One region of the Rothia sp. HMSC058E10 genome, then DNA from elsewhere that is predicted to be linked to it. Evidence: predicted binding sites of a transcription regulator. Region 1 holds the regulator's gene; the other holds the start of a gene.

The links. The regulator HspR, encoded in region 1, represses chaperone genes until heat shock. The targets are predictions, from matches to a motif close to AAGTTGAGTCNNNNNGACTCAACTT.
Region 2: the regulator HspR is predicted to act here: its motif matches at 3,199-3,223, upstream of clpB (ATP-dependent chaperone ClpB).

The regions. Positions count from the first base shown of each region.
Region 1 is NZ_KV797640.1:132,918-148,449, reverse strand. It holds gene dnaK (molecular chaperone DnaK) at 1-723, shown strand, start outside; gene HMPREF2609_RS08095 (nucleotide exchange factor GrpE) at 726-1,301, shown strand; gene HMPREF2609_RS08090 (DnaJ C-terminal domain-containing protein) at 1,501-2,541, shown strand; gene HMPREF2609_RS08085 (heat shock protein transcriptional repressor HspR) at 2,545-3,000, shown strand; gene trmB (tRNA (guanosine(46)-N7)-methyltransferase TrmB) at 3,250-4,068, opposite strand; gene HMPREF2609_RS08075 (hypothetical protein) at 4,193-4,597, opposite strand; gene HMPREF2609_RS08070 (amino acid permease) at 5,001-6,464, shown strand; gene HMPREF2609_RS08065 (amino acid permease) at 6,970-8,442, shown strand; gene HMPREF2609_RS08060 (TY-Chap domain-containing protein) at 8,588-9,982, opposite strand; gene HMPREF2609_RS08055 (Tex family protein) at 10,235-12,670, shown strand; gene HMPREF2609_RS08050 (aldo/keto reductase) at 12,885-13,712, opposite strand; gene HMPREF2609_RS08045 (hypothetical protein) at 14,089-14,403, shown strand; gene HMPREF2609_RS08040 (cytochrome P450) at 14,595-15,532, shown strand, end outside.
Region 2 is NZ_KV797627.1:129,114-144,645, reverse strand. It holds gene HMPREF2609_RS05365 (zinc-binding alcohol dehydrogenase family protein) at 1-207, shown strand, start outside; gene clpB (ATP-dependent chaperone ClpB) at 544-3,141, opposite strand; gene HMPREF2609_RS05355 (hypothetical protein) at 3,367-3,966, opposite strand; gene HMPREF2609_RS05350 (NAD(P)-dependent oxidoreductase) at 4,143-4,820, shown strand; gene HMPREF2609_RS05345 (HAD family hydrolase) at 4,843-5,499, shown strand; gene HMPREF2609_RS05340 (Dps family protein) at 5,778-6,278, shown strand; gene HMPREF2609_RS05335 (VIT1/CCC1 transporter family protein) at 6,563-7,771, shown strand; gene sucD (succinate--CoA ligase subunit alpha) at 8,153-9,070, opposite strand; gene sucC (ADP-forming succinate--CoA ligase subunit beta) at 9,100-10,266, opposite strand; gene HMPREF2609_RS05320 (ATP-dependent helicase) at 10,494-13,367, opposite strand; gene HMPREF2609_RS05315 (VOC family protein) at 13,514-14,362, shown strand; gene HMPREF2609_RS05310 (GNAT family N-acetyltransferase) at 14,598-15,131, shown strand; gene HMPREF2609_RS05305 (TANK-binding kinase 1-binding protein (TBK1-binding protein 1)) at 15,321-15,532, shown strand, end outside.

The DNA.
Region 1 (15,532 bases):
GGTATCGAAACCAAGGGTGGCGTGATGACCAAGCTGATCGAGCGCAACACCGCTATTCCGACCAAGCGTTCTGAGACCTTCACCACTGCTGAAGACAACCAGCCTTCCGTGTCGATTCAGGTGTTCCAGGGTGAGCGCGAATTTACCCGCGACAACAAGAACCTGGGTACCTTCGAGCTGACCGGTATCGCCCCCGCACCGCGCGGCGTACCCCAGATTGAGGTCACCTTCGATATTGACGCCAACGGCATTGTGCACGTCTCCGCAAAGGACAAGGGCACCGGTGCTGAGCAGTCCATGACCATCACCGGCGGTACCTCCCTCTCGAAGGAAGACATCGACCGCATGGTCAAGGATGCTGAGGCTCACGCAGAGCAGGATAAGGCACGCCGCGAGGCAGCCGACACCCGCAACGCCGCCGAGTCTGTGGCATACTCTGTCGATAAGCTCCTGAAGGAGAACGGCGAGAAGCTGCCCGAAGACGTCAAGACTGAGGTTCAGGGCGATGTTGACGAGCTCAAGAAGGCTCTTGAAGGCGATGACGAAGATGCCGTGAAGTCTGCTCTTGAGAAGCTGCAGGCATCCCAGACCAAGCTGGGCGAGGCTCTGTACGCTTCCGCACAGGCAGAGGCTAACGCAGACTCCGCTTCTTCTTCCAAGGAAGATGACGAAGATGTGGTAGACGCCGAAGTTATCGACGAGGACGAAGACGAGAAGAAGTAATCATGGCTGAACACGAGAACACTGCGGGAGACCCACTGGAGGAGGCATTCAACGCCCCCGCCGCCGAGGGTCACCCCGAGGCCGAGGAAGCCCCTGCCGCAACCGATCAGGCTGCGGCGGGGGAAACCCCCGAGCCGAGTGAGGAAGCACCCTCAGAGGATGCGAAACTCGCGGCAGAACGCCTGGACAGCCTGCTTCGCCTGCAGGCGGAGTTCACAAACTTCAAGAACCGTGCCGCCCGCGAGAAGGAGCAGCTTCGGGAGTTCGTGGCGAGCGATATTGTGAGCCTGCTTCTGCCGGTGCTCGACGATATTGACGCCGCACGCAAGCACGGCGACCTGCAGGAAGGTCCCTTCGCTGCGATCGCCACCAAGCTTGAGGATTCTCTCAAAAAAGAAGGCGTGGAACGTTTCGGCGAGGTGGGCGAGCCCTTCGACCCGAATATTCACGAAGCGGTCATGCAGCAGCCGACCAGCGAGGTAGAACCGGACCACATTTCGATGGTTCTGCGATACGGGTACCGCGTGAAAGAGCGCGTGGTACGCACCGCCCAGGTTGCGGTGGCTGCCGCCGAATAAACACTCCGTAGAGCATACAGCGGGCGGGTTCTTGAGAAATTGAGAACCCGCCCGTTTGCCGCATATTTCCGCGGATTTTCTGGGATTTCTCTTCCAAAATTGAGTCTAGTAGACTAAACTTTATATAGGATTAAAAACTAAGGTTGTGCCCTCTTAGGGGCAGTTACAAGAACCCCGGACGACGGGAAAGGAGAACTACATGGCAAGCGAAAACTGGCTGTCAGAAGACTTTTATAAAACCCTCGGCGTGAAAGAAGACGCCTCTGAATCTGATATTAAAAAGGCTTACCGCAAACTCTCGCGCAAATATCACCCCGACCTAAACCCCGGGAACGAGACAGCCGAGAAGAAATTCAAGGAAGTCTCCGAAGCCTACGATGTACTCTCGGATAAGAAACAGCGCGAAGAATACGACCAGATTCGTAAATACGGTGCCGCAGGGTTCGCTAATGGCGGCTTCGGAGGCGGCGCTGGCGGATTTGGTGGTGCCGGTGGTTTCGGCGGATTTAACGGCCAAAACGTGCATTTCACGACCAGCGGCGGTGGCGAAGGTATCAACATTGAAGACCTGCTCGGTGGACTCTTCGGTGGTGGCGTTGGCGGCGCGGGTGGTTCACGCCGTACCGCCGGGTTCACGAGTGCCGATTTTGGGGATGCCACCGGGTTCGGGGGAGCTCAAGGCTTCGGCGGCAGGCAGCAGCGTGCCCCGCAGGATAATAACCTCTCCACCAGCACACGTATTACCCTGCCGCAGTCGTACACGGGCACCAAGGCGACCGTGTTCCTGCCGGACGGCACGAGTACTGAGGCGCGCATCCCGGCGGGTGTGAAGGACGGGCAGAAGGTGCGTGTGCGTGGCAAGGGCCGCCCCGGCACCGGCGGCGATCTGATCGTGACCGTGCGTGTTTCAGATGACCCGCACTACAGTCGCGAAGGAAACAACCTGGTGTTGCGTGCCCCCGTCACTCTGGAAGAGGCCGTCAACGGCGGTGTGCTGGAAGTGCCCGTACCCGGCGGTAAAACCGTCAAATTGCGGCTGACTCCCGGCAGCGTGGGTCGTAAACTGCGTGCGAAAGGACGCGGGTTCAAAACCAAGTCGGGCACCGGCGACCTGCTGGTGATCCCCGAGGTACACCTGCCGCAGAACCTAAGCGATGAGGCGAAGGAAGCCTTCGAGAAGTTCATTGCTCTGGCACCGCAGGAGAACCCCCGTGAGGACCTTTTGAAGAAAGTTAGGTAGCTTATGAGTGCCCATAATAAGCAATCATTGGCGTCTGCCTACAGCGCCGACAGGCCGGTTTTTGTGATTTCGGTGGCGGCGGAGCTGGCGGGTATGCACCCGCAGACGCTTCGCCAATACGACCGCCTGGGGCTGGTGCAGCCTTCGCGTGCGCCGGGTAAGGCCAGGCGCTATTCGCAGCGCGATGTGGATTTACTTCAGCGTATTCAACAGCTCTCGCAGGAAGGCGTTTCGCTTGAGGGAATCCGCCGGATTATTGAGCTTGAAGAGATGGTTGAGGAACACCGGGATCATATTGCCCGCCTGCAGGCTCAGCTTGAGGATGCGCACGCCAAGTTGGGGCTGGCGGAACGAGTGTTCGCGGCCAGCACCCGCGGGGATGTAGTGAACATCCAGCGGGGTCAGCGCCCGGCACCGCGCAAACGTTCCTCGGCGGTAGTGCTATACCGGCAGAAATAGTTTTTACCGTGGGTGGTTCTCAACCAACGACAACGTAACGTGACATGCCAGCCTAGCTATACGCCTACTTCACCCTTTACGAGTGTTAGGCGGGCGGCGTGCCTGACCCGACCACGGCGTAAGCCTTTTTGGGCAACGATATCCTTTGCCTACATGCGAGTTGTCGGAGGTAACGCAGCGAAGCGAGTATGCCTCCGGCTGTTTGAGCAAGGGCAAAGTGGTATCGTTACCCTTTCCCTAGCAGATAACTTATTTACGCCTATACGTCAGGTCGTGGGCACGGCGGCCCGCCTCACGAGCCTTCCTCTCAAAGCTAGTCAGGATGCGCCCCTCCCAGCGCGGCGCCCAACCACCCACGGGGTCGTCCTCGGTAGCGCCTTCACCGGCATGCAGATTCTCGAAGTCGGGGTGTGCCTCCATGACATCGCGCATCACGTGAGCGTATTCTTCCCAGTCGGTAGCAAGGCGCCAGATTCCGCCGGGTTTGAGCACACGCGCAACCTTGTCGGCAAAAGCGGGGGAGACCAGACGACGTTTGTGGTGGCGTGACTTGTGCCAAGGGTCGGGGAAGAAAACCCAGAGCTCATCAACCGAATTTTCTTCCAGCATGTTATCTAGCAATTCGGGGGCGTTAGCCTGAGCGACGCGCACATTCTCAACCCCGGCCTGCCCCATCTTGAGCAGCAGATCCGCAATGCCAGGGGTGTAGACCTCAACGGCAAGGAAGTTTGCCTCGGGCATTTCGGAGGCGCGGTGCACGATTGCTTCGCCCAGCCCGGAACCGATCTCGACAACCTGGTAGGCTTCACGCCCGTAGATTGTGACCGGGTCGAAAGTGGCTTCGGGGGCTACAGAGGTATCTGCCCGTAGCCGGGGTATGTCGAGCACGTGGGTTTGGGAGTAGGTGTCCCACGCTTTTTGGCGGCGCGAGGTTAGGCGGTCGCCGCGGCGCACGAAGGAGTAGGGCTGGCGGAAGAACTCGGGCGGTACCGTTTTCTTCTCGGGCGTCTGGGGCGTATCGGCGTTGGCTGATGCGGTGGTTTGCGCGTTCTGCTCTTGAGATGACATACCTATCAGGATAACGTAGCGGCGCGCGGAGGGAGGCACTGTTAAAAATTTCGGGAGCAGTTTTTCATTTTAATGAAGAAACTGCCCCCGTTTGGCCTTTACGACCGCGAAGTCGCCGTGCAGACTACTTCTTCTTGCCGGAGAACAGCAACGCCAGACCCGCGCCAAGAATCACGATGTTGTTGGCGAGCTGCTGCCCATCCTGGGTGGGGCGGAATGCGCTATCGTGCATGTCGGGGTTGCGGAAGTACATGGTCATGAGGTTCGCGCCGAAGGCTGTCAGCCCCGCGCCCGCCAGACGGCTGGGGATGAAAGGGGTCAGCAGAGTAGCGCCGAGCGCGGTTTCCGAGTAGGAAATAAGTTTACCGAAGGTTTTTGGATCGAGCTTGGCGACGGCGGGCACACCTGATGCCGCCATCTGCTGCAGATATGCGTAGGTACCTTCGTCGGCGCCGAGTTTCTTGACGCCCGCATCGAGCATAAGCGCGCCGGTAGTGAGACGCAGTGCAGCATTTGATAGTTTACCCATGAGTGAGTGTCCTCCTGATGTTTGTGATGAGATGAGTGATGCGGTATTTCCACACTGGGCATTGCAATTGTAGCGGCAAACCTCAGGAAAGTTTATTTAATCGTAAAGTTTTAACATATTTTTTGCGATAAGCATTATTTTCAGCGTTTTAGCGGGGGAGAGCGCTGGCTGAGAGAAGCATCGTCGGCGTGTCGCCACCCCCAGATAGCATAGGCATAGCCAAGGTTCATGCGAGGTATGCATCTTTTGCGGGTAGAATTCTGTGTAGTCATGGCGTAACGATGCGATTTTCCGTGAGCCGTGCTCGTGCGAAAATCTGAACTGCATCGTGATGCCCCGAAGGTCGGGGCTTCCTGTTGAGGTTGTAGCCCGCAGGGCAGAGCACACACAGAAAAGAGGAATAGTGACACAGCGGCCTTCCAAGCATACAGTTACCGAGAATGAGAGTTCCACGGGTGAAGAGAGCCTGAAGCGTGGATTAAGTTACAGGCATATCCAGCTCATCGCTATCGGCGGTGCAATTGGTACGGGGTTATTTCTAGGATCAGCGAAGACTATTTCGCTCACGGGACCTTCCATCGTATTTGTCTATGCGATTATTGGCATCATTATCTATTTTGTGCTGCGTGCGATGGGCGAGATTCTGCTATCGAACCCGAAGTACAAGTCATTTACCGATTTCGTATCTGATATTTTGGGTACTCGCGCGGGCTTTTTCGTCGGTTGGTCGTACTGGTTCTTCTGGGTGACCACGGGTATTGCGGATGTGCTGGCGATTACGGATTACACGCATTACTGGTTCCCCGAGCTGCCCTCATTTATTCCTGCACTTATTGTGATCGGGGCGCTGTTGGCACTGAACCTGCCGTCGGTGAAAAACTTCGGTGAGATCGAGTTCTGGTTCGCCATGGTTAAGATCGTGTCGATTCTGGCGCTTATCGCCGTGGGTGCCGTGATGGTCGTGTTCGGGTTTACGAGCCCGGATGGAACGGTCGCCTCCATCACGCACCTGTGGGATCGCCCGGGACCTTCGGGCAACGGGGTGTTTATTCACGGTCTGACGGGTTTCTTGGGCTCGTTCCAGATTGCGTTGTTCGCGTTCGTGGGCGCTGAGCTGGTGGGTACCGCCGTGGCAGAGACAAAGAACCCCGAACGTACCCTGCCGCGCGCAATTAACGCCGTGCCGCTGCGCATGGTGCTGTTCTATGTGCTGCCGCTGTCGGCGATTCTTGCGGTGACTCCTTGGGATAAACTCGACCTTAATATGAGTCCTTTTGTGGGGATGTTCTCACTGGCGGGTGTGTCAATTGCCGCATCGCTCATTAACTTTGTGGTGCTGACGTCGGCAACGTCTTCGGCGAACTCAGGTATTTTTTCGACCTCGCGCATGGTGTATGGGCTGGCGGAGGATGGGAATGCACCTTCCTTCCTGAAGAAGCTCTCGAAGAACGGCGTGCCCACGAACGCCCTGTACCTAACGACAGTTCTTCTGCTCTTTAGCCTGGTGATGCTGGCGTTTGGGCGTGAGCTTCTGGAAGCGTTTACTGTCGTGACTTCGGTGGCCTCAATTATGGGTATTTTCACGTGGTCGATGATTCTCGTGTCGTACCTGGTATACCGCAAGAAGTTCCCTAAACGGCATGAAGCCTCACAGTATAAGATGCCGTTCGGTCGCACGATGAGCTGGGTTGGTTTGGTGTTCTTCGCTCTGATGATCTACGCCCTGAGCTTGCAGCCAGAAACCGGGTTAGCTCTGGCGCTTAGCCCTATATGGTTTATCGGGGTTGAGCTTGGGTACGAAATTATGGTGCGCCGTCATGCGCGTAAGCGCCTTCTTGCGGAGTCGGTGCGGGCGGAAACTAAGTAGCGAGTCTTATTTATTCCTTAATAGCGGGCGGGATGCGGCGTGTAGAGAAAACGTGCGGCATCCCGCCCGATGTGTCTTATGGGGCGATGACATACGGCATGTACCAGAACAGACCCCAGTATGTATAGATATTCTTAAATTTGTATAGAAATTATATATGATGAGAATTTTTCTTTTGAGGATGTGGCGAGTTGGGCAGGAAAGGGATATACCTCACGTGCGCTGTATTTTCCGAAAGTAAGGCTTATTGTCAAGGGTTTTTCGTAGATCTCTTCCGAATTTTTTTAAATCGCGACATAAAGAATTTATTATTCGTGACGCATGCTATAGATACGCGACACACTTCCTGGAGATAATTACACAATACCGTCCCTGTTATGTAGAATATATATTCAAAAGTTGTGATAGCTCACCGTATCTTACGGGCTGAGTGCTGCACTTGCCGCCCCGAAAGCCGGGGCTGTCCCGCTCGGCTGCGGGACCCAACCACGAAAGAGGAACTGTCATGCAGCAACCTCACGATAATGCCGCATCGGCGGCAGACACGACAGATAATGCTGAAGAACTGCACCGCGGGCTGAGCAACCGACACATCCAGCTCATTGCTATCGGCGGTGCTATTGGTACCGGGCTCTTCATGGGTTCCGGTAAGGCAATTTCTAAAGCTGGTCCATCTATCCTCTTGGTCTACATGGTTATCGGCGCCGCTATCTTCTTGGTGCTGCGTGCGATGGGTGAGATCCTTCTATCAAACCTGAAATATAAGTCATTCTCAGACTTTGCTACCGACCTGATCGGGCGCCCCGCAGGGTTTTTCCTCGGATGGTCGTACTGGTTTATGTGGGTAGTCACCGCGGTCGCAGATATTATCGCAATCGTGGGCTATACCGAGCTGTGGTGGCCCGATTTACCGAAAGCGGTTCCAGCACTCGTCGTGATTATTGCGCTACTGGCGCTGAACCTGCCCTCGGTGAAGAACTTCGGTGAGATCGAGTTCTGGTTCGCCATGATTAAGATTGTTGCCATCTGCGCCCTTATTATTGTGGGTGCCATTATGGTTGCTACGAGCTTCACGACACCCAGCGGTGCTCATGCTCAGGTAGCCAACCTATGGAACGACGGTGGGTTCTTCCCTAACGGTGCCACCGGATTCTTAGGCGCCTTCCAGATTGCGGTTTTCGCCTTTATGGGGTCCGAGCTGGTAGGTACTACCGCCGCCGAAACTCAGAACCCCACGGTGACCTTGCCGAAGGCTATCAACTCCGTGCCGGTTCGTATTCTCATCTTCTACGTGGGCGCCCTGATCGTCATTCTGATGGTAAACCCCTGGCGTGAAATTGATCCGGCCAAGAGCCCCTTCGTGACCATGTTTACCCTCGCCGGTATTGCCATTGCGGCGCATATCGTGAACGTTGTGGTGCTGACCTCGGCAACATCATCGGCGAACTCGGGTATCTTCTCGACTTCGCGCATGGTGTACGGTCTCTCGCAGGAAGGTTACGCCCCGAAGTTCCTCGGTAACCTTTCCGGGAGCGGCGTGCCCCGCAATGCGCTGTTCCTCACCTCGATTCTGCTACTCTCCAGCATCGCCCTGCTCTATGCTGGCGACTCGATTATTGAGGCGTTCACGCTGGTCACCACGATGGCGGCAGTACTTGTGATCTTCGTATGGTCGATGATCCTCGTCAGCTACCTGTGTTACCGTGCGAAGCGCCCCAACCTGCACCGGGAAACCACCTATCCCATGCCCGGCGGCGTGGTGGCATGCTGGATCGTGCTTGCGTTCTTTGCTTTCATCATCGGGATTCTTGCTACCGATAAAGACACTCTCACTGGTCTGATGCTCATGCCCATCTGGTTTATTCTGCTGACTATCGGGTGGTTTGTGAAGAACAGCATCAACCCCGAAATCCCGGAGACCAGCATTACGCAGTCGCATCCGGTGGTGGATATGAAGGCACCGAAGAATAATAAGTAAAGACACTTCGGCGGTTATCTGTTCCGCATTACTTCCGGTATAAAAAGGCTCTTGATGTAAATAGGGCGGCGTTACTAGCTCTTTTTCGCATCAAGAGCCTTTTAGCGTGATAGGGGAGGAGAAACGGAAGAATCCGCGCCCCGGCTTAACCGGCCTCGGTACCCGAGGTATCCTCGGCATCCAACACTAGGTCATCCGTGCGGTAGTAGTCCCAGCGAGAACAGCCCATACCCCAGCGCATTGCCTGCACCACATCCTGCGCGGCCTCATGAGGGTCAAAAACATTCCGGTTCCACATGGGCTGCATGGGGGTCGGTGCCGCCCACCCGTGCGAACGCAGATAGTCGGTGCTGAACTTGGGCAAAACCTCAGCCTCCATTGCAATTTCGCACAGGAACCCGGCGGGGGAGCGGTAGATACACACAAGCGGCATTGCGTTAGCATTCGCGGCACCCGTGAGCACATAGTAGGTGCGCAGATGCCTGCTCCAGGGCAGGCTCGCCAAACGCTGACCGAGTGAGTTCGCTACCTCATCCCAGCGGTCGCGGGCAGAAACCGTCTGCTCAGACTTCACAACCCCAATACCCTGCACCGCAAGCTGCTCGGGCGAAATACTGGGCGGATGCGGCGGCACCCGCACCGGCGCGACCTCACTTTTCGTCATCTGCAGGGCATCGGTCACCATTGTGCGGCCCACCTGCAAGGCGGTATGCCACGACCCGTACTTCGCGCGCACCGCCGCTAGAAACGGCACCCGCCCCAGATTACTGCGCATAGTAGACCATGTTCCGTAGGCAAGCACCGTCGGCTGCCGATCATACCGAATACAGTAACTCATGAAACTGCCCAGTTGGTTGCGGAACTCCATATCCGTGAGCGAAGTACCGCCCAGCTGCCAGTTGTACTCCGCATAATCGGGCGGACACACACCGGTGCGCAGCATGGCGGTTGACCATCCGCCATCACCCAGCTGATCACGAATGCTCTCGCAGGAGGGCGGCCATACAAACGAACCGTGCGCCACGTCTTGGGACTCAGCCGGAAGATGCTGGCACACATCGCGGTAGGTAAGCTCATCAAGCTGTGTATATGGATGCAGCGCCAGGTACTTGAGCCCAGCACCCACCTTCCCTAAAATCAGGGCGATATTCTGCGGTGAAACCCGTGCGCTCTCCAATAAGCGCATCATATCCGCCATGACCGTTGCATCCAGAGTTGTTGCGGCGTAGGAACCATCCGGTGCCAGACCGTAAGCCTCTGCCACCGCATACCAGACGGCGGTCGCCAGCAAAACATGGGTGGGAGTCTGCTCGCCGTGCGAACCAAACTCCCACATGCCAGAATCTAAAGCAAAATCAAGATGTTCCCGGTTAACCTGCGGAAAAAGAACACGAATACGACGGTGCGTTTCGCTCGGAGTCCAGCCCTGCGCAGCCAAGGCGGTAATCAGCGTGCCAAACTGCTGATGAAATTCCCCGTACCCCGGCGGCAAAGATGAACGTGAAGGCGCCTGTGCGCGATCGTCAGCACGACCATACATGCGAAACCTTCTTTCGGGCGGCTATTTCAGCCAGTCCACCGTGAACCGGCTACCGTCATGTCATCTTCTATGCCCCGGCGCATAACTTCTGCACAATCGCCGGACTATCTGAAAAATAGCGATGTGATGTTATTACCTATTCTAGATGCGGGACCATAGCTGTAAAATTTATTACGCTCCGATGCGCAACATACCCCGCGCCCCACCCCCGCAAGACTGGCACAGCACACCCGAGAATGCGAAACTGAGAGAATGAGCGAAAAACACGAGCGCACCGAAGCTACGAACACCCGCATCCTAACGATGCTCGCTAAGGAGCTAGACCTCAAACCCACGCGTGTTCGTGCCGCCGTAAACCTGCTCGACTCCGGGGCTTCGGTTCCGTTTATCGCTCGTTACCGCAAAGAAGCTACGGGTGCGCTCACCGACACCCACCTGCGTGCTATTAGTACCCGGCTCGATGCCCTGCGTGCGCTCGAAACTCGCCGCGAGAATATTCTCAGCTCGCTCGCCCAACGCCGCGAAGACGGGCTGATCGATCCGCTCACCTACGAACAACTCATCACGGGGGTGGGGGCGGCATCCAGTAAACAAGACCTCGAAGCACTCTACGCACCCTACCGGAGTGAGCGCATCACCAAGGCGCAGCGTGCCCGCGCGGCAGGTCTGGAGGCGCTCGTTGAAGACCTGCTCGAAGTTCCGCTTGCCGGGGTCTACGATATTGCCGCAGCCTATGTGGACGAACCGGATGAAACCGACGATAAACATGCGGCAGATGCCGGAAAATCCGAAGGCACCGGAATTACAACGGTGGAAGAAGCCCTCGACGGCGCCCGCGCTATCCTGATCGACCGGGCGCTGACCGACCCAACGCTCGCCGAACGTCTTCACGAAAGAATGGTTGCCACCGGAACGATCTCTAGCCGAGTTATCGCTGGGAGAGAAGCCGAAGGGGCAAAATTTGCCGACTATTTCGACTTCTCCGATAGCATTAGGCGTATTCGCCCGCACCGGGTTCTCGCCCTGCTTCGCGCCAAAGAAGCCGGAATCGTGCGGCTCAGTATTGACGGTGCCACACCAGCCCCGCCCCTGAGCAAACTCCGTGGTGAGGCACGTGCTGCTGCGCTTGCCCTTGCCGAAAACTACGAGAACGTTCGTTCGGGATACGAGCGTGAAGTCGCCTCCGCGCTGCGCATACCCGTGCAGGTTCTCAACACCGTCGACAGTGAAGACCGCGTGCTCGGCTGGCTCGCCGCAACCGTGCGCACCGCATGGCGTAAACGGCTGCACCCCCGCCTGGCAGACCGCATACGCAACGCCCTCTTCGAGATGGCAGAACGCGAAGCCATCACCGTTTTCGCCTCGAACCTGCGCGACCTTCTGCTTGCCGCGCCCGCCGGGCAAAAAGTCACCCTCGGGCTTGATCCGGGGCTGCGTAATGGCGTGAAATGCGCGGTTATTGACGGCACCGGGCACGTGCTGAAAACTTTCACGGTGTACCCGCACGCGCCTCGATACGACCGTGCCGGTGCGCTCGCTGCCCTTGAAGATGCGGTGCTCACCCACGGCGTGGAGCTTATCGCCATTGGCAACGGCACCGCCTCACGTGAGACCGATAAACTCGCCGCCGAACTGCTGGCGAAGCTGCGTTCTCAGGGGTATAAGGCGGCGCAGAAGGTTACCGTCTCAGAGGCGGGGGCATCCGTATATTCGGCCTCTGAACTCGCCAGCGAAGAGCTGCCCGATCTTGACGTAACGGTACGCGGGGCGGTCTCGATCGCCCGGCGGTTGCAAGACCCGCTTGCCGAACTCGTCAAAATTGATCCCCAGTCTTTAGGCGTGGGGCAGTACCAACATGACGTCAGCGTGACCGCTTTAAGACGCGCCCTCGATAATACGGTTGAGGACTGCGTAAACGCGGTGGGGGTTCACCTGAACAGTGCATCCGCCGCACTGCTGGCGCGTGTTGCCGGTTTTAACCGCACGATTGCCGAAAATATCGTGGCGTACCGTAGCGAACATGGGGCTTTCACCACCCGGGAAGAGCTTCTGAACGTGCCTCGGTTAGGTACTAAGGCCTATGAACAGGCGGCAGGGTTCGTGCGTATTCTGCACGGTACCGAACCGCTGGATGCCTCTGCCGTGCACCCCGAATCGTACCCTGTGGCGCGGCGTATTATCGCCGATGCACAGCGGAAACATGGGGCACTCTGGCAAGCCGGGCGGCTTATCGGCAGTGACGGGGAAGACCCGCTCACCGCGCTCGACCCCGCTGACTATGTGAACGAGAGTATTGGCGAATACACCGTGCGCGATATTTTTGAGGAATTGCGCCGCCCCGGGCGTGACCCGCGCCCCGAATTTCGTACCGCACACTTCTCTGAGGATATCTCTCGCTTTGAGGACGTAACCGTTGGGATGGTGCTTGAGGGAACCGTCTCGAATGTGGCGGCTTTCGGTGCCTTCGTCGATATCGGAGTGCACCAAGACGGGCTGATTCATATCTCGCAGATGAGCCGCGAGTATGTTGCGAACCCGCACGATATTGTACGAAACGGCGATATCGTGACCGTGAGGGTTGTTGAGGTGGATGCGTCTCGCCGCCGTATTTCGCTCTCACTGCTGTTAGATGAGGGCGACTCGGGTCGCTCGGAGACGGCGCATAAGAAAACGAATAAACGTTCTTGATAGGGGTGGCAGCATGCTTCACCGGGCGGAGGCGGATACAACGATGCGTGCTCAAACAACTGACAGCATTATGTCTGCGACCGTGGGCGGTCTTGCCAGTCATGCTGTCAGAACTGCGCCGCTATCGTATATCCGCCTCCGCACGAAATATGGTTAAAAATTTTCCGGCTTCGAGCCCCAACAACTCACGGCAAAGCTTCGCGGTACGTTGCGCCTAGAATTTAGGATTCTCAGGGTCCGGACCTATGCGACCATCCTTCCGCGTAAGCCCATCAATCGCCGCAATGTCTGCCGCATCCAGGGTGACATTAGCGGCCGCAAAGTTCTCGGCAATGCGCGCAGGAGTAACCGACTTCGGAATCGCCACGATCCCCTTCGCCAGATGCCAGGCGAGCACAACCTGCGCCGGAGAGATACCGTGCTTACCCGCAATCTCAACGATCACCGGGTCTTTCAGAATCTCGCCACCCTGACCGAGCGGCGACCAAGCCTCAGTCACAATACCAAACTCACTGTGCACCGCGCGCATATCTTCTTGCGAGAAATATGGGTGCAGCTCAATCTGGTGAATCGCCGGGGTCACGCTGGTATCGGCGATAATTTCGCGCAGCTGAGCCTGCGGAAAGTTAGAGACACCAATCGAACGCACCTTACCTTGCTTTTTCAACTCAATGAGCGCCCGCCACGACTCGAGATAGGTACCCTGCTGCGGCATAGCCCAGTGAATCAGATACAAATCCACGTAATCGGTGCCGAGCCGCTCTAGCGATGCATCAAGCGCGGCAATAGCCTTCTCAAAACCCTGATCCGAGTTCCAGAGCTTGGTGGTGAGAAAAATATCCTCGCGCGGCACGGAGCTGGCGGCAATACCGCGACCTACCCCAACCTCGTTCCCATAAATGGATGCAGTATCGATGTGGCGGTAACCTGCTTCGAGAGCCGTACCGACAGCATCGGCGGCACCATTATCCTCAATCTGCCACACACCATACCCAAGCTGAGGGATGCTGTTGCCGTCATTGAACGTGATGTTTTTGACCATTACTTCTCCTGAAAGTTGATGGGGACTGACGTTTTCAACGGTACCCCTGGATGCGCTCGCACGCTAGGGTGACGGGCGCATCCAGCCCAGCGCGAAACCGGTAAGCCCCTCCCAGGCGCGGAAAAAGAGCCTTGATTTATATAAAGCGTGAAGAATCCCGATTTATTCGTATAAAGAGCCTTTTTAGATTCAGAAAGTACAAAAAGTATGAGCTGTAGAGATAAACGGGATTTGAATTCTGCCGATCAGAAAGTCACATGACTATAGTCATACATTCTTACTGACGTTACGGCACTGCCTGTAAAGAGTTTTCTTCGAGAGACTGGAATAGCCGGGATAGAAAAGGCTTCTATCCAATCGGTGTTCTAAGGAGAATATGATGACTGCACTAGTCACCACTAAAGTCAATGCTCTTGCAGCCGCACGTACTTTCGGGACGGCAGCGGGTAGCCCCGCTCACCGCCGTGCACTTGTGGCAAATCCCAGCGAGGTTTTGGCTGAAGCAGGCGTTGTTCCCTCAGGAACTCAGGTCCGCCTGGTAGAAGATGAAACCCTAACTCTGGGGCACCACAAGGTTGTTGATGACGGGGAAGAACTCGTCATCGCAATCGCTCCCGCAGTCGAAGAAGAGCTTGATACCACCGAATCCCCTGAAGACGGTATTTGCTGGTGCTGCTGCTGCCCTTGCTAAGTTCTGAAGGGCTATAAACAACGATGGGAACCAGGCTATTAAAGCTTGAGTACTAGCCTGGTTCCCACTCTGGATACACAGTGAAGGAAAATCATGAAAAAGCGTTCAACAGGTCGTTGGGTTTTTCGTGGAGCGTTACTCGTCGGATTTTTGCTTATTAACGCTTCAGCCAATCATTGGTGGCCGTTCCTATGACTTTTACATATGACAACGGATTAGTTCAGATGCCTGAACCCCCGCATCTTTTTACATCCGCTTGGTACGAATCTCCTATTTCGAGTGCTCTAGCCTGGCAGAGCCACGCTCCTGAGGGTATTGGGGCATCAGATATTTCTGGCGTTTTGTTGGCCACTCGGTTTGAGAGTGTCAAAACGGTTTTGCATGATGACCAAAGGTTCTCTGCTGTGGGACAAAAACATTTGAGTCAAATGCAGTCCCAGGCACACTACGCGAAACCTGAGCCTGCAGATTTTCAGATTCCTCAAACTCAGCAAAGGTTCTTAGCGCATATGGATGGATCCCCTCTTCGCCAGATGCGCAAAAGGCTACGTACTCCTTTTACCGCTGCGAATTCTAAGAAAGCGGTCGAACGTTGTCGAGATGCTATCGAGCAGTCCGTCACGATGCTCACGCAGTCGAAAAAGCTAGATCTTGCAGGGTGGTGTGATGATCTCGCGGTATCCCTGATTAGTGTTCTTATCGGGTATGAAGGAGATATTATCGAGCTTTCTCGATGGTGCCGAAAACGGGGTACTGTCCCGAGCAAACGAGAGGGGAAACTCTCTGCTCCAGACGCGCATCAGCTCTTCGCCGAAGACGTTATGGGTGCAGGAGGGTTCTACCATCAGTATCGTCACGACGGTATGCCCCACGATGCAGCAGTCGAAATTGTCAGTATGCTCGCCTCAATCACCCATGAGAGCCTGCAATGGGCTATGACTAACGTTTTGACCGTACTGACACAGCGTAACCTTTGGGAAACAGTAAATTACGAGAACTCTATCGCTATGGTTGATGAGGCACTGCGCCTATACACGCCTACCGCAGCGTTAGGACGCCTCGCTACTGTTGATACCAAAATAGGTGGAACGTCCATTCGTGCGGGGGAATTAATCGTGTGTTTACTTCA
Region 2 (15,532 bases), on a different contig from region 1:
ATGTTCACTCGTTCCATGTTTGCAACAGAGGATATGGCGTATCAGTCTGATCTGCTGAGGCAAGTAGCTGACATGATCGACTCGGGACAGATTACGGGTACTCTCACCGAGATCTTAACAGGACTTAGTGTTGAGTCTTTCCGTGAGGGACATCAGAAAGTTGAAAGCTCCCATATGATCGGAAAACTCGTTATTTCTTATTCTTAAACTCCCGTCAACATGAGGAGGGGCTATCGTGCAGACGATAACCCCTCCTCATATATATTCTGCCGCCATGTCGTTGTATCGTACACGTCTTGTGCGTCAAGTACTTCTTGTTTATGAGCCTCAGACCATTGGCGAAGAACTTGTAAAGGCTCAATCATCTTGTTGTAAACGTCAGCGTTATTCTCACAGCATTTTGAAATATCTAGAAGCTTATGCAAACAGGCGTATCGGTCCTTAGCTCTGCAAGCACGAACTCCTCCGAGAGTGGAAAGTTGCAGCGGGAGCGTGGTTTACGCTCCCGCTGCAACTTAGCATTCTGTTTCGCGCTGTGATGATTTAGTCGTCACGCTTGGAGGTCACTGACAGACCGTCCATTGCAACATCCGGGTTCACATCCACCTCTACGGTGTCACCATCGTGGATAGCGCCAGAGAGGATGCCCTTCGCCAGACGGTCGCCGATCTCGCGCTGTACCAGGCGACGCAGCGGGCGGGCACCGAAGGCCGGATCGTACCCTGCCAAGCCCAGCCACTCCAGGGCGGCGGGGGTAACATCCAGGGTCAGGCGGCGGTCGGTCAGACGCTTGCCCATGCCCTGAATCTGCAGGTTCACAATCTGTCCCAGATGCTCGGAAGAGAGCGGCTCGAACATGATGATGTCGTCCAGACGGTTCAGGAACTCGGGACGGAACGCCTGGTGAACCACTTGCATCGCCTTCTCGGTGCGCTCCTCAAACGGCATCTCCTGATCGACCAGGTACTGGGAACCCAGGTTCGAGGTCAGAATCAGAATCACGTTGCGGAAGTCCACGGTGCGACCCTGACCATCGGTCAAACGACCGTCATCAAGCACCTGCAGCAGAATATCGAAGACCTCGGGGTGGGCCTTCTCAACCTCGTCCAGCAGCACCACGGAGTAGGGGCGACGGCGCACGGCCTCGGTCAGCTGACCGCCCTCTTCGTGACCCACGTATCCGGGAGGCGCACCCACCAGGCGGGAAACGCTGTGTTTCTCGCCGTACTCACTCATGTCGATGCGCACTAGGGCGTGCTCGTCGTCAAACTGGAACTCCGCCAGAGCCTTCGCAAGTTCGGTCTTACCCACACCGGTCGGTCCCAGGAACAGGAAGGAACCAATCGGGCGGTTCGGGTCGGAAATTCCGGCGCGGGCGCGGCGAACCGCATCCGCCACAGCAACCACGGCGGCTTCCTGACCGATCAGGCGTTCACCGATGCGTTTCTCCATCTCCAGCAGTTTCTCGGATTCGCCCTGAAGCATGCGCCCGGCGGGAATGCCCGTCCAGGAAGAGATAACCTCGGCGATGTCGTCAGCCGTGACCTCTTCAGAGACCATAGCCTCGCCATGAGCCTCAGTTTCGGCGCGCTGAGCTTCCTCCAGTTCCTTCTCCTTGGCGGGAATTTCGCCGTAGAGCAGGCGGGATGCATCCGCCAGGTTACCCTCACGCTGTGCCACCTCGGCACGCGAGCGCAGCTCGTCGATTTCGCTCTTGAGATCGCCTACGCGGTTCAGACCGGCCTTTTCGGCTTCCCAGCGGGCGTTGAGCGCATCCAGCTGTTCTTTCTTATCAGCCATGTCTTTGCGCAGCGCCGCCAAGCGTTCCTTTGACGCCGGGTCGGTCTCGTTCTTGAGGGCCAGTTCTTCCATAGTCAGACGGTCTACGGCGCGGCGCAGCTGGTCGATTTCCTCGGGGGCCGAGTCGATCTCCATGCGCAGGCGCGATGCGGCCTCATCCACCAGGTCGATCGCCTTATCGGGCAGCTGACGTGAGGGAATGTACCTATTTGAAAGTGCTGCGGCGGCGACTAGGGCGGCATCCGAGATTTGCACCTTATGATGCGCCTCGTAGCGTTCCTTGAGCCCACGCAGAATACCGATAGTGTCATCAACACTAGGCTCACCCACGTACACCTGCTGGAAACGACGTTCCAGAGCGGGATCTTTCTCAATATTCTCGCGGAACTCGTCGAGTGTAGTAGCGCCAATCATGCGCAGCTCGCCGCGTGCCAGCATGGGCTTGAGCATATTGCCCGCGTCCATAGAACCTTCGGATGCGCCCGCACCAACCACGGTGTGCATCTCGTCGATAAAGGTGACGATCTGGCCTTCGGATTTCTTAATTTCTTCGAGCACGGCCTTGAGGCGTTCCTCGAATTCGCCGCGGTATTTAGCGCCCGCAACCATGGATCCCAGGTCAAGGCTGATCAGGGTTTTACCGCGCAGGGATTCGGGAACATCGCCGGAGACCATGCGCTGAGCCAAACCTTCGACCACGGCGGTTTTACCGACGCCGGGTTCACCAATAAGCACGGGGTTGTTCTTGGTCCGCCGTGAGAGCACCTGCACCACGCGGCGGATTTCGGAGTCTCGGCCGATCACGGGGTCGAGCTTGCCTTCGCGGGCGAGCGCGGTCAGGTCGGTACCGTACTTTTCAAGGGCCTGGAAGGTGCCTTCGGGGTCCGGGGTATCCACGGTGCGGTCTCCTCGTACTTGGGGAATGGTCTCTTCGATAACTTTGGCAGTTGCGCCCAGGTTTTCAAGCGCGCGAGCGGTATCGCTATCGCCGCTTGCGATGCCCAGCAGCAGCATTTCGGTGGAAATGTAGGTGTCACCGAATTTCTGAGCGTGGGTCTGCGCGCTCTGAATAGCGGCGAGGGCGCTGCGGCTGAAGTTTGCGTTCTGCACAGATGCGCCAGATGCCTTCGGCAGCTTCTTAATCTCTGCGGATGCGGCTTCCGAGATGGCGTCGATATCGAGCCCTGCGGCCTTGAGAACCGCTACGGCAACGCCTTCTCGCTGATCCATCAGTGCTTTGAGGATGTGCGCAGGTTCGATGCTGGGGTTACCCGCTGTCTGCGCGTTCATATTAGCGGCGGAGAGCGCTTCTTGGCTCTTGGTTGTGAATTTTGCGTCCATAAATCTTATCCTTTCGTGTCTTGTGCGGGGCGCATCCTGCGCCTTCTTTTTACAGCTAACTTGAGTCTACTACACTCAATGTTTGGATGCAAGGGGTTAATGCAGGTTTTCCGGACCAAAATTCGGTACCAAAAAAGGCTCTTGATGTGAATAAAGCGGTGAAAAATACGCTTTATTTACATAAAGAGCCTTTTTTAGTGCGCGGGGGCGAGAATCAGATAGGTCTCAGTCCAAGAAGTCATACGGGCTTTGTTGTCGCGCCTGCTCCTCCAAAACCTCGTCGGTAACACCCTGCTGCATGCGCGCCGAGCGCCTATTGGCATTGAAAGCGATCACGGCGGCGGTAATAGCCATGGCAAAGGTCAAAATTCCGAAGGTATTCCCAAATCCTGCACCGTAGCCCACGTAATCGGCACCCGCGAGCGCACCAATTCCCGATACCGGCACCCCGGCACGGTAATCGGGAATGAACATCCCAAAGAGAAAAGCGAGCACCCAGCAGGCCCACACGGAAAATACGAATCCCCAGGATGCACCAACCCGCAGGTGCTCGCCTCCGTCAACGCGACGATGCGCATCACGAAACATCCACCACGCACCCAGGCACAGAATTACGGCAAGTGCTGGACCGAATGAGATAGCAAAAATGGGCACGAGATCACCGGCGGCACCAAAGAGAGCACGACCTACGGTAATCCAGGCGGCAGAGACGAATGCCATGGGGTATGCGGCGTAGAGGGTTGCAACCTGTATGAGGGCAGGTGTGCGTGCAGCTAATGAGTTTACATGCGGGTGCGATCCGGAGTGCTCTGATTTTTCGTTCACTGTGCCATCTTAAACGGTTTGTGCCCCGGACTGGTACAGCACTCACCATGTCAGCGGGCTTTCCGCGATAAATCCCACATAAACCTAAACTTTAACCAAAAACTTTATTGTTATACTGAGCACATTGGGGGCTTGCGGGTACTCATGCCCCCTAGCGGTAAATAATAGGAGCCTACATGAAAATACTGGTTTTAGGAGCAAGCGGTCGCACCGGAAGCATTTTCACCCGCAAAGCGCTAGAGGAGGGGCACATGGTTACCGCCTATGTGCGCAACCCCGATAAGACGGTGGAGCTTTTGGGGGAACACCAGAACCTCATGATTGTCCCCGGTGCCCTGAACGATTCTGAGCGGCTCGCCACAATTTCTTCCGGACAGGATGTAATGGTTAGCATCCTGGGGCAGAAAGCTACGGTGCGAGAGTTTCTATCCACCACGTTCATGCAGGAGCGCCTGCCGCTCATTATGGATTCGGTAGTGGGTGCGGGTGTGAAGCACTGCGTTATTATGAGCGCCTACGGAGTGGGCGATACGCTGCGGAGCGCATCTTTTTTCATGCGTGTAGGGTGCAAGATCATGATGCGCAGCATTTTTACGGATCGCGCAAAGGCCGACGCGATGGTTGCTAAGTATCAGCCGTATATTTCGCGGGTGCATCCGGGTCTGCTGACAGATAAGCCTGGCAAGGGTGGGGTCAAGGTGTTTGATGTGGCGAGTGTTGCGCGAGTTCCGGGTATCCCAATGATTGCTCGTGAAGATGTTGCTGATGCTCTGCTCAGTATTGCGGGAAACCCACTGAACGCGGGGACAGATTTTCTGGTGACGATTGATGACGTTGTCCTACGGGCTACCTAGAAATGCCCGGTAGGCTTAAACTATGACGAATAATGCTTCTTTTCCCGCCGCAGTTCTTTTCGACCATGACGGCACGCTTGTGGATACCGAGCCGGTGTGGGCTGCCGCGAAGGTTGCTCTGGTGGCTGAGTTCGGCGGCACCTGGACCGAGCAGGACACCCTGGATTGCCTGGGGCTTTCCATGAAATTTACGCTTGACCGCCTGCGCGAACGCGGGGTTGATCTGCCGGATGAGCAGATTAATGAGCGCCTAGTTGCCAAGGTTCGTGAGGCATTGGCGCATCAGCAGGTGGAGTTTCTGCCCGGTATTGAGCGTTTCCTGACCCAAGTGCGTGATGCCCAGATTCCAGCGGCAATTGTTACGAACGCGACTACGTCGATCGCTCAGCGTACAGCCGATGCCGCCCCGGAAGGAACGTTCTCGGTCATTATTGGCAACGATGAGACGACGCATCCGAAGCCAGATCCGCAACCATACCTTTTGGCGGCGCAGCGTTTGGGGGTTGAACCCAGCCGGTGTGTGGCGGTTGAAGATTCGCCATCCGGAGTGCGCAGCGCAACAGCGGCGGGCATGAAGGTGATTGTAGTGCCGGGCGAGCTTGAGGTTCCCGCCGAGCTGGGGAGTACCCGCATGTTACATACCGAGTTAACGTTGGATGCGGTGCGCGCCTTAGGGTAATAGCCGCCCGATTTTCGCGTTCTTCACCGTATTCACAATGATAGTTTGTTGATGGTGCAGGGTTGTGGCGGGGTGTGCTAAGCCTTATCTGGGCTATTTTTTAGCGTTGTCAGAACCGCATCCAAAGCCACCCTTATTATGAGTTACTAAAAATAAACTTGACTCCGGGGTGTAAAAATGATTTACTAAGGATAACGCTTTTGCGGGGAGATAGCGGGTGAGAATCCCCCGCCGTCTACCCCTTGAAGCAGCATCTACGCACTAAAAAGGAGTCTCACATGACATTCGCACAATACACCGCACCCGGTCTTACTCTTGACGAAGGCAAAGAAATTTCCGAGGTTCTGCAGGCTCGTCTGCACGACCTTAACGAACTGCATCTTTCCCTGAAGCACGCACACTGGAACGTAACCGGCCCCGACTTCATCGCCGTGCACGAAATGATTGACCCGCAGGTCGATACCGTTCGCAACTTCGTGGACGACATCGCAGAACGTATGGCAACCCTGGGTGCATCCCCCAACGGTCTCGTCGGTGCACTGGTAGCAGCACGCAACCACGAGGATTACCCCGTAGGCCGCGCTCGCGTGACCGAGCACCTGCACGCCCTCAACGACGTCTACACCCGCGTGATCGAAGACCAGCGCAAGGCTATCGAGTTCGCCGGTAAAGTTGACCCCATTACCGAGGATCTGCTGATCGGTCAGACCGCTGAGCTTGAGAAGTTCCAGTGGTTCGTTCGCGCATTCCTAGAGAATAGCGCAGGCGAAATCAAGTAATCCGCACACAGGATTATAGAACGAAAGGTGCCGTCTCCCCTACGCGGGAGGCGGCACCTTTATTGTCCTAACTATCCCCTGTATTGATTTTCCTCAGGTTTTCTTAACAGCCGTTTCTCACGCTACCTGTAAATTCTTTTTCGCATGAAGAAACGTACCAATGAGGGTACTGGGAAAGATATTTTTCGACGCAGCGAACATAAAAGCACCGGCACCTTTTCCTAGATTTTCGAGGACGAACCCCCTATGCTGGTGAGTTGCACACCAATCTACCCGGGATATCTATGACATCGGCCGAACCGCATAAAACTCAGAGCGAGCATCTTCTCACCGCACAGACTGAGGGGGTTCGCACCGCGTCCGAAGATTCTTCCCCGGTGGCCGGGCACGCACCTGCACGGCACCACCCCGTCGCCCAGCCGAGTGACGCACAGATCCGGCGGTGGCGGCGCTATCTCGCCGATGAAGAATCGGAGGCACGCATCTACCGCTATCTGGCCCAGCGCGCCGAGGGCGAAGAGCGTGAGATTCTGATGCAGGTTGCCGAGGCCGAGAAACGCCATCAACAGCACTGGCGCGATATGCTCGGCGAACATGCTGGCAAGCCCTCACGCCCCTCACTGTCTTCGGCGATTTTGCAGTTCATGGCGAAGCATTTCGGGTCGGTCTTTATTCTGGCAATGGCGCAAATGGCCGAATCCCGCTCCCCCTACGCCGAAGATCCGGATGCCACCGAAGAAATGGCGGCTGACGAGGCTATTCACGAAGAAATCATTCGCGCCCTAGCCACCAGCGGACGCGAAAAACTCTCCGGCAACTTCCGCGCGGCGGTGTTCGGCGCGAACGACGGGCTGGTCTCGAATCTGGCGCTGACGATCGGTATTACGGCCTCGGGCGCATCCAGCTCTATGGTGCTGCTTTCGGGGATTGCCGGGCTGCTCTCGGGTGCGCTTTCTATGGCGGCGGGCGAGTTCGTTTCGGTACGTTCCCAGCGTGAACTTTTGGATGCATCCCAGCCGACCCAGGTGACCCTGCGTGTGGCGAGTGACCTTGATATTGATGCGAACGAGCTTGAGCTCATCTACCGGGCGCGCGGCATGGATGAGGAGGCGGCGCACCACCGCGCGCTGGAACGTTTCGGGTACCTCGACTGCGATTGTGACCCGTCGCTGTCGCACCGTGCGAATGAGGAAGGCGAGGAAGAGAACGTAGCACTGGGGACGGATATTGGTGCGGCGGCGGCATCGTTTAGCTTCTTCGCATCCGGGGCGCTCGTGCCGATTCTGCCCTATATTTTCGGGCTTTCCGGCATCTGGGCGATGCTGCTTTCACTCCTGTTCGTCGCCATGGCGCTGGGTTTCACCGGCGGTATTGTGGGGCTGCTCTCGGGGTCTTCCCCGATGCGCCGCGGGCTGCGCCAAATCCTTATCGGGCTAGGCGCGGCGGGCATCACCTACCTGCTGGGCCTAGCCTTCGGCACCACGCTGGGGTAGGTCTATTCCGTTCCATACTTTCTCTACGCCAGCGGCGTTGCCCCTTTGCGATACACGAAATGCCACGCATATGACGTGGCATCCGGAACTGGCGCATCCAAGCAGTCTTTCAGCTTTAGCTACTTGCATATCAGGTCATCGGCTATACAGCATTGCGCAAAGAGTAACCATAATGGAGAGACTATTCATCTCCAATAGTTCTTTGTTTTATGCTCCCTCGCAAGCCCAATCGAAAAACTCCTGCCATTGACACTCTCCCGATAGTGAAGGGCCGTTGACAGGAGCGAATTATTACTTTGATTATATACGAGACCCCCAGCGGCGCGAGCGTAATACTCGCGCCGCCGGGGGTCTTATTAGCTGCCCGAACCAGGCGAAATGCTACTTGTTGGCGAAGATTTCGCGCATCAGATTAGCGGCTTCGGAGGGGGTCTTGCCGACCTTTACACCAGCAGCCTCCAGGGCCTCTTTCTTCGCCTGAGCGGTACCCGAAGAACCTGAGACGATCGCACCCGCGTGACCCATGGTCTTGCCCTCGGGAGCGGTGAAACCAGCCACGTAACCGACTACGGGCTTGGTGACGTTCGCCTTGATGTACTCGGCGGCACGCTCCTCCGCGTCGCCACCAATCTCACCAATCATCACAATGCCCTCGGTCTCCGGGTCAGCCTCGAAAGCCTCCAGAGCGTCAATATGGGTGGTGCCGATAATCGGGTCGCCGCCAATACCGATAGCGGTGGTGAACCCAATGTCGGCGAGCTCGAACATCATCTGGTAGGTGAGGGTACCCGACTTGGAGACAAGACCGATCTTGCCCTTTCCGGTGATATTCGCCGGGGTAATGCCAACCAGGCACTCCTCAGGGGTGATAATGCCGGGGCAGTTCGGCCCGATAATGCGGGTAATCTGCTTGCCGTTCTCGTCCACCGAAGCTTTCGCGGCAGCCCAGAACTCGGCGGTATCCTGCACCGGAACGCCCTCAGTAATGACGACGACCAGACCGATCTTAGCCTCAATAGCCTCCAGCACGGCGGCTTTGGTGAAGGCGGGCGGCACGAAAACGATCGAAACATTTGCACCGGTTTCGGCAATAGCCTCGGCAACAGTACCGAAAACCTTCAGCTCAACATCGGAGCCGTCCTTTGCCTTGTGGGTAACGGTGGTGCCAGCCTTGCGGGCGTTCACGCCGCCCACAATGTTCGTGCCGGCTGCGAGCATACGAGCGGTGTGCTTGGTGCCTTCGCCGCCGGTGATGCCCTGAACGATGACCTTAGAGTCTTTGTTCACAAAGATAGACATAGTTTTTCCTATAAATCCTTCGGTGGCGATTACGCCTTGTTAGCGAGCTCTGCTGCCTTGTCGGCGCCTGAATCCATGGTGGTTGCCTGCACCACGAGCGGGTGGTTTGCCTCAGTGAGGATGCGGCGACCCTCCTCCACGTTGTTGCCGTCCAGCCGCACCACAAGCGGCTTAGTTGCGGAATCGCCCAGAATCTCAAGCGCCTTCACGATACCCTCAGCCACGGCATCGCACGAGGTGATACCGCCAAAGACGTTCACGAAAACGCTCTTAACCTGTTCATCGCCCAGAATAATCTCAAGGCCCGCAGCCATAACCTCAGCGGATGCGCCGCCACCGATATCGAGGAAGTTGGCGGGCTTCACGTTGCCGTGCTTTTCGCCAGCGTATGCTACCACATCCAGGGTAGACATCACCAGACCGGCGCCGTTACCGACAACGCCAACTTCGCCGTCGAGCTTCACATAGTTCAGGTCGTGCTGCTTAGCCTTAGCTTCCAGCGGGTTTTCGGCGGATTTATCAACAAGCGCCACGTGATCGGGCTGGCGGAATTCCGCGTTATCGTCGAGAGAGACCTTGCCGTCAAGAGCCAGAATATCGCCTTCGGGGGTCTGCACGAGGGGGTTAACCTCAACGAGGGTTGCATCTTCCTTATTGAAGACATCGCCCAGCTTCACGAGAACCTCAACCACCTTGGGTTGCAGTTCAGCAGAGAACCCGGCGGCCTCAACAATCTCCTGTGCCTTAGCGGAATCGATACCCACCAGCGGGTCTACCTCAACCTTGGCGAGAGCCTCGGGGCGTTCAGCGGCGAGCTGCTCAATTTCCATGCCGCCCTCTACCGAGCACATGGCAAGGTACGAGCGGTTTGCACGGTCAAGCAGAATCGAGAAATAGTATTCTTCAGCAATGTCAGCGCCCTGTGCGACCAGCACGCGGTGAACGGTGTGACCCTTGATATCCATACCAAGAATCTGCTGAGCGTACTCGTATGCCTCGTCAGGGTTTTTAGCGAGCTTCACGCCGCCAGCCTTACCGCGGCCACCGGTCTTAACCTGAGCCTTAATGACGGTCAGGCCGCCGATTTCCTCAGCTGCTGCCTTTGCTTCTTCGGGAGTGGTCGCAACAATACCCTTGAGCACGGGTACACCGTGCTTTGCGAAGAGATCGCGCGCCTGGTATTCGAAAAGGTCCACAGGTGTCCTTCTTCGTCGAAGTGATGCCGCCGCATGGGGTGCGACGGCCTGGTCTCATGAGGTTCATACGATGCGCCTTGGCACCCGCGCGGGCGCGCGAAAACGCTTTCGAAATCCTCTCATCTCTACTTTATCGGAATATAGGTTAGTGTGCACTTATGGGTGCACATCAACCCGGTTTTTGTGGGTGGCATCACGTGTTCGGATGCACCCTGCGGATCGAGGGTCTACGAGACTTTCTCCAACGGCGCATACCGCAGCAGCAGCCGCTTCTCTTCGGAGGCAAAACGCACCTTCGCCACGGTCTTATCGCCGGTGCCTTCCAGAGCGAGAACTCGGCCCTCTCCAAACTTGGTGTGGCGCACCGTATCGCCCACCTTCAGCTGCGGAATTTCCTTGCCTTGATGCACCCGCGAACGGTTGCGCACCGCTCCGGATGCGCTGGCTGCGGCCGCCAAACCGTAGCTAGCCGAACCATTGACCTCAGCGGTTGATGGTTCACGGTTCGCTCGGGTGCGGGATTCATCGTATCCTGTGCCGTAGCCGCCCGTGCTGCGCCCGTCTAACCCGCGCCCATCAGCATTGCGCCCACCGCCGGAGCTGTATCCGCTCGCCCCGCGATAGCCGCCCTGCCCGTAGCCTCCATACCCGCTGGCACCGTTGGCGTATGCGCCCATCCCGGAGGCACCAAACCCGGCAAAACCGCCCAGGCGGCGCCACTCGATCAGCTCCTCGGGAATCTCTTCCAGGAAGGGTGAAGGCGGGTTGAACTGGCTCTTGCCCCACATCGTGCGGGTCTCAGAGCGGGTGATATAGAGCCGCTGCATCGCGCGCGTGAGCCCCACGTAGGCAAGGCGGCGTTCCTCGCTCATCTCACCCTCGTCGGTCAGCGCCCGCTGATGCGGAAACAGCCCATGTTCCAGCCCGGTCAGGAAAACAACCGGGAACTCCAGGCCTTTGGCGGTGTGCAGGGTCATCAGGGTGATCATGCCTTGTGCCTTCGCTTCTGCGGCCTCAGCAGCAATCTGCGCGGCGGACGGGGTCTGCCCGTCGGCGGAGGCACCCCGGGACGGAATCGAGTCGGCATCCGCCACCAGCGAGACATGCTCTAAGAACTGTTCTAAGTCCGCGCCGGGGTTCTCCGCCTCAAACTCGACCATCGCATCCAGCAGCTCCGAGAGGTTTTCCACCCGGGATTCGTCCTGAATATCCTTAGATTCGCGCAGGGCGGCGAGATAGCCGGACTGTTCGAGTACCGCCTCTAGGGTTGTGGCGGCTGATTCAGTGCGCGCAATCTGGGCGAGGTCGTCCATGAGCTTGACGAACTGAGCATACTTTTTCACGGCGGCAGCGCCCAAACCCGGCACACTCCCCGGCTCGGCAGCAGCGGCACGGGCGGCGGCGAAGAAAGAAATTCGCTGTGCCGATGCGTGATCGGCAACCACGGTCTCAGATTTCGCACCGATACCGCGTTTAGGTTCGTTGAGAATACGCCGCACGCTTACGTCGTCGTCCGGGTTTAAGAGGGCGCGCAGGTAGGCGAGCGCATCCTTAATTTCTTTGCGCTCATAGAACCGGGTGCCGCCGACCACGCGGTACGGCAGTCCGGCGCGCATCAGCAGTTCTTCAAGGGCGCGGGATTGAGCATTGGTGCGGTAGAAAATCGCCACATCCGAGGGTTTGATGCCGTGTTCATCGGCAAGCCGGTCTATTTCTTGGGCAATGTAGCGTGCCTCCGCATGTTCGGATTCAGCGACGTACCCCACGATTTTGGTGCCCTCCCCCGATGCCGTCCACAGCTTCTTGGGGCGGCGGTTGGGGTTGCGTTCAATCACGGCATTCGCGGCAGAGAGAATGTTCTGTGTGGAACGATAGTTCTGTTCCAGCAGAATAATGTGCGCATTGGGGTAGTCGCTCTCGAAATCCGTAATATTGCGAATGTCAGCGCCGCGGAAGGCGTAAATCGACTGGTCTGAGTCGCCCACGACGGTCAGTTCGCCGGGCGGCGGAGCATCCGGGTACGGCCCCTGTTCGCGAGTATTTCCCTGCGGATGCGCCCCCACCAACTCCCGCACGAGCGCATACTGGGCGTGGTTGGTGTCTTGATACTCGTCCACCAGAATATGCCGGAATTTACGGCGATAATAGTTTGCGATTTCGGGGAACTTCTTGAGCAAAAACACGGTTTTGCCAATGAGGTCGTCAAAGTCGAGGGAGTTCGCGGCGCGAAGGCGCTGAGTGTAGACGGTGTAAATCTGCGCGATAGTCTTTTCCCACGGGTTGTTCGCGGCTGCCGCACTGTATTCTTCGGCGCTCACCAGCTCGTTTTTGAGGGCGGAGATCCTGTGCCCTACAGCCTTGGGGGCAAACTTTTTGGTATCAAGGTTCAGCTCTTTGATAATGAGCGTGAGCAGGCGCTGCGAATCCGCCGAATCGTAGATCGTGAAGGTCGATTTGAGCCCGAGCGCCTTGGCTTCTCGGCGCAGCACGCGCACGCAGAAGCTGTGGAAGGTGGAAATCCACATGTGCTGTGCACGCGGGCCGATCAGCGCTTGGATGCGCTCACGCATTTCCGCCGCAGCCTTGTTCGTGAAGGTGATGGCGAGAATCTGCCCGGGGGTTGCCCGCCCGGTTGCGAGCAGATGGGCGATGCGGTGCGTCAGCACGCGGGTTTTACCAGACCCAGCCCCGGCGACGATCAAAAGGGGTGAACCGGCGTGTAAAACAGCTTCGCGCTGCCGGTCGTTAAGCCCGTCGATCAGGGTTGCGGGGTCGATGGTGCTGAGCGAATAGGTGCGCTCCCCGTAAGGGTCTTCGGGGTTGTACTCGCTTCCGTACCCGCCCACTCGGTAGGCGGGCGGCATGAACTCGCCGAGCGCATCCTCATGGGCGGTGACGGTTTGGGCATTCACCGCTTCAGGGTTGAGCTCTGGCATAAAAGATTCGTGGGCGAAGGGGTCTTCTTCCGGTGCGGAACTAGCTTCCGGCGGAATATGGGCATCATATTCGGGATCGTAGGGCGGCTGCGTGTTTTCGAGATCGGCAAAGAGGGTATCTGCGGCAGGATCAACGCCGGATGCGGAGTTGGTGGGTTCGCTCATGATCTACCTCGCTGCCTAGAATACACGTTCGATATTCCATGCTACCGTATTTGCCCTCTCGCTCCCACCCATCGCGCCCGTTTGCCGCGCATAATTCGCTCTTAGCGGTACCCCACCGCGCGGTGCACCCATGTTACGATGACCGGATGGATCAGGTCATCACTCCCGCTATTTGGTGCGACGGCACCGCCGACGAAGCAGCACAGTTCTACACTGATATTTTTCGCGATGCATCCATTGCCGAGCAGGCGCCTGGGATTGTGACGACGGTCAGCATCCACGGTTTCAGGCTCTCGCTCATCAACGGCGGTAACCAATATGCCCCGAACCCGTCGATCAGCTGCATTCTGAACTTTGATCCGCTCTTATTCGGCGGAGAGGAACAGGCCCGAACCTACCTTGATGAGCTCTATGAGCGGCTCAGCACCGGCGGCGTACTTATGGAGCTGGGTGAGTACCCCTTCTCCCCGCGCTACGCTTGGGTTCGTGACCGTTTCGGCATGACCTGGCAGCTCATGCTCACCGACCCGGACGGCGATCCGCGCCCCTTTGTTATCCCGTCCTTCATGTTCGGCGGTACTAATCACGCTCATGCCGAGGAAGCCACAGACGCTTGGATCGCCCTGTTTGATAACGCCCGCCGCGGTGCTCTGTACCGTTACGAGGAAGGCGGACCGCTGGATGCGGGTACGGTCATGTTCACCGACTTTACCCTGCGCGGCACCTGGATAGCAGCCACGGACTCTGGGACCTTCCACGATTTCACCTTCACGCCCGGAGTCTCCATGATCGTCTCCTGCCGCGACCAAGAAGAGATCGACCGCTACTGGGCGGGGCTCTCTGCTGTGCCCGAGGCCGAGCGCTGCGGCTGGTGCGTCGACCGCTGGGGTGTCTCGTGGCAGGTCGTCCCCCACAACATCGCCGAGCTCATGGCCGACGCCGCCACACGCGATAAGATCCTGCACATGGGCAAGATCGACTTGGCCAAGCTATAGGGTACTGACATCATCTGACCCCACTGTGAGGACTCCTCAGTAAATAGTAAAAGGAATTTCCACCATGAAACCCCTTGGCGTAATCGGTGGTATAAGTTCCGAAAGTAATACCCTGTACTATCAGATTATTACGGTTGATTCCTCCTATGTTTTATTATGTGAGCTCAGTGTTGAAGATGAGATTCATACGTTCTCGAAACACAAAATATGAGCTGAAAAATAAGTTAGGAAAAACATGAACTGTGTTGTTCGTTGGGCAGATATAAAGCACGAATGGGAACCATTTGAGAATGTTTTCTGCGGCAGCGATTGGCCATTCCATCTTGAACATAAAGTATCGCATGAGAGCCTCATACGCCGGTTTGAAGAGCAGGAATTCTCGGAACCTAATAACCGTGTTGCCTTTATTCACAACGATGGAGAGCACGTCGGTATTGCCATAGTGCACGGACTGCAAGATTCCACAGCAGAAATAGATATGCGTATGGCAGCGAAATATAGAAATCAAGGGCTCGGGAGTATTGCGCTCATTAAGCTAACTGACCTTATTTTTGAATCCAAATGCTCCATTATCCGCGTTGAGGGCAATACACGAAGCGACAATATTGCTATGCGTCGTGCTTTTAACTCTGCAGGTTGGGTTCACGAGGCGCATTATCGAGAAGCTGGAGTTACCGTTCAGGGTATCAGGTGCGATGTCATGGGATATGCGGTGATCCGTAGTGACTGGGAAAGCGGAGAGAGGACAATTGCGAGTCTGGGTGAGTAATACGCGCAAGTAAAGAAAACTAGGTATGGTATGTCAGGATATAACCGACTTTGCGACTGTCAGTTTCCGGTAGCAAATAAGCAATGTCGCGCGGCAGAAGATCAAGAAGCCTGCCCCGCATATAATCCCATTCTTTTGGTAAAGGCCCCACGCTGACACAACCAGTCGCTCTGCGCAATAATGGAAGGTATGGGTCTATCACAAGGTCAGAAGAAACGCCTGTACGGCGAGCAGGCGCAGCAGGGACAGAACCGACCGCAGTCCGGGCGAAAACCCCAAGAGCATAAAATTCATGAGCTCAAACAGGTCATGGATGACCGTGCCGTGCGCGCGAACGCACCCGCCGAACAGCAGCGTTCGAAGACCTTTCTGTACGTGGCAGTCACGATTTCCCTGCTGCT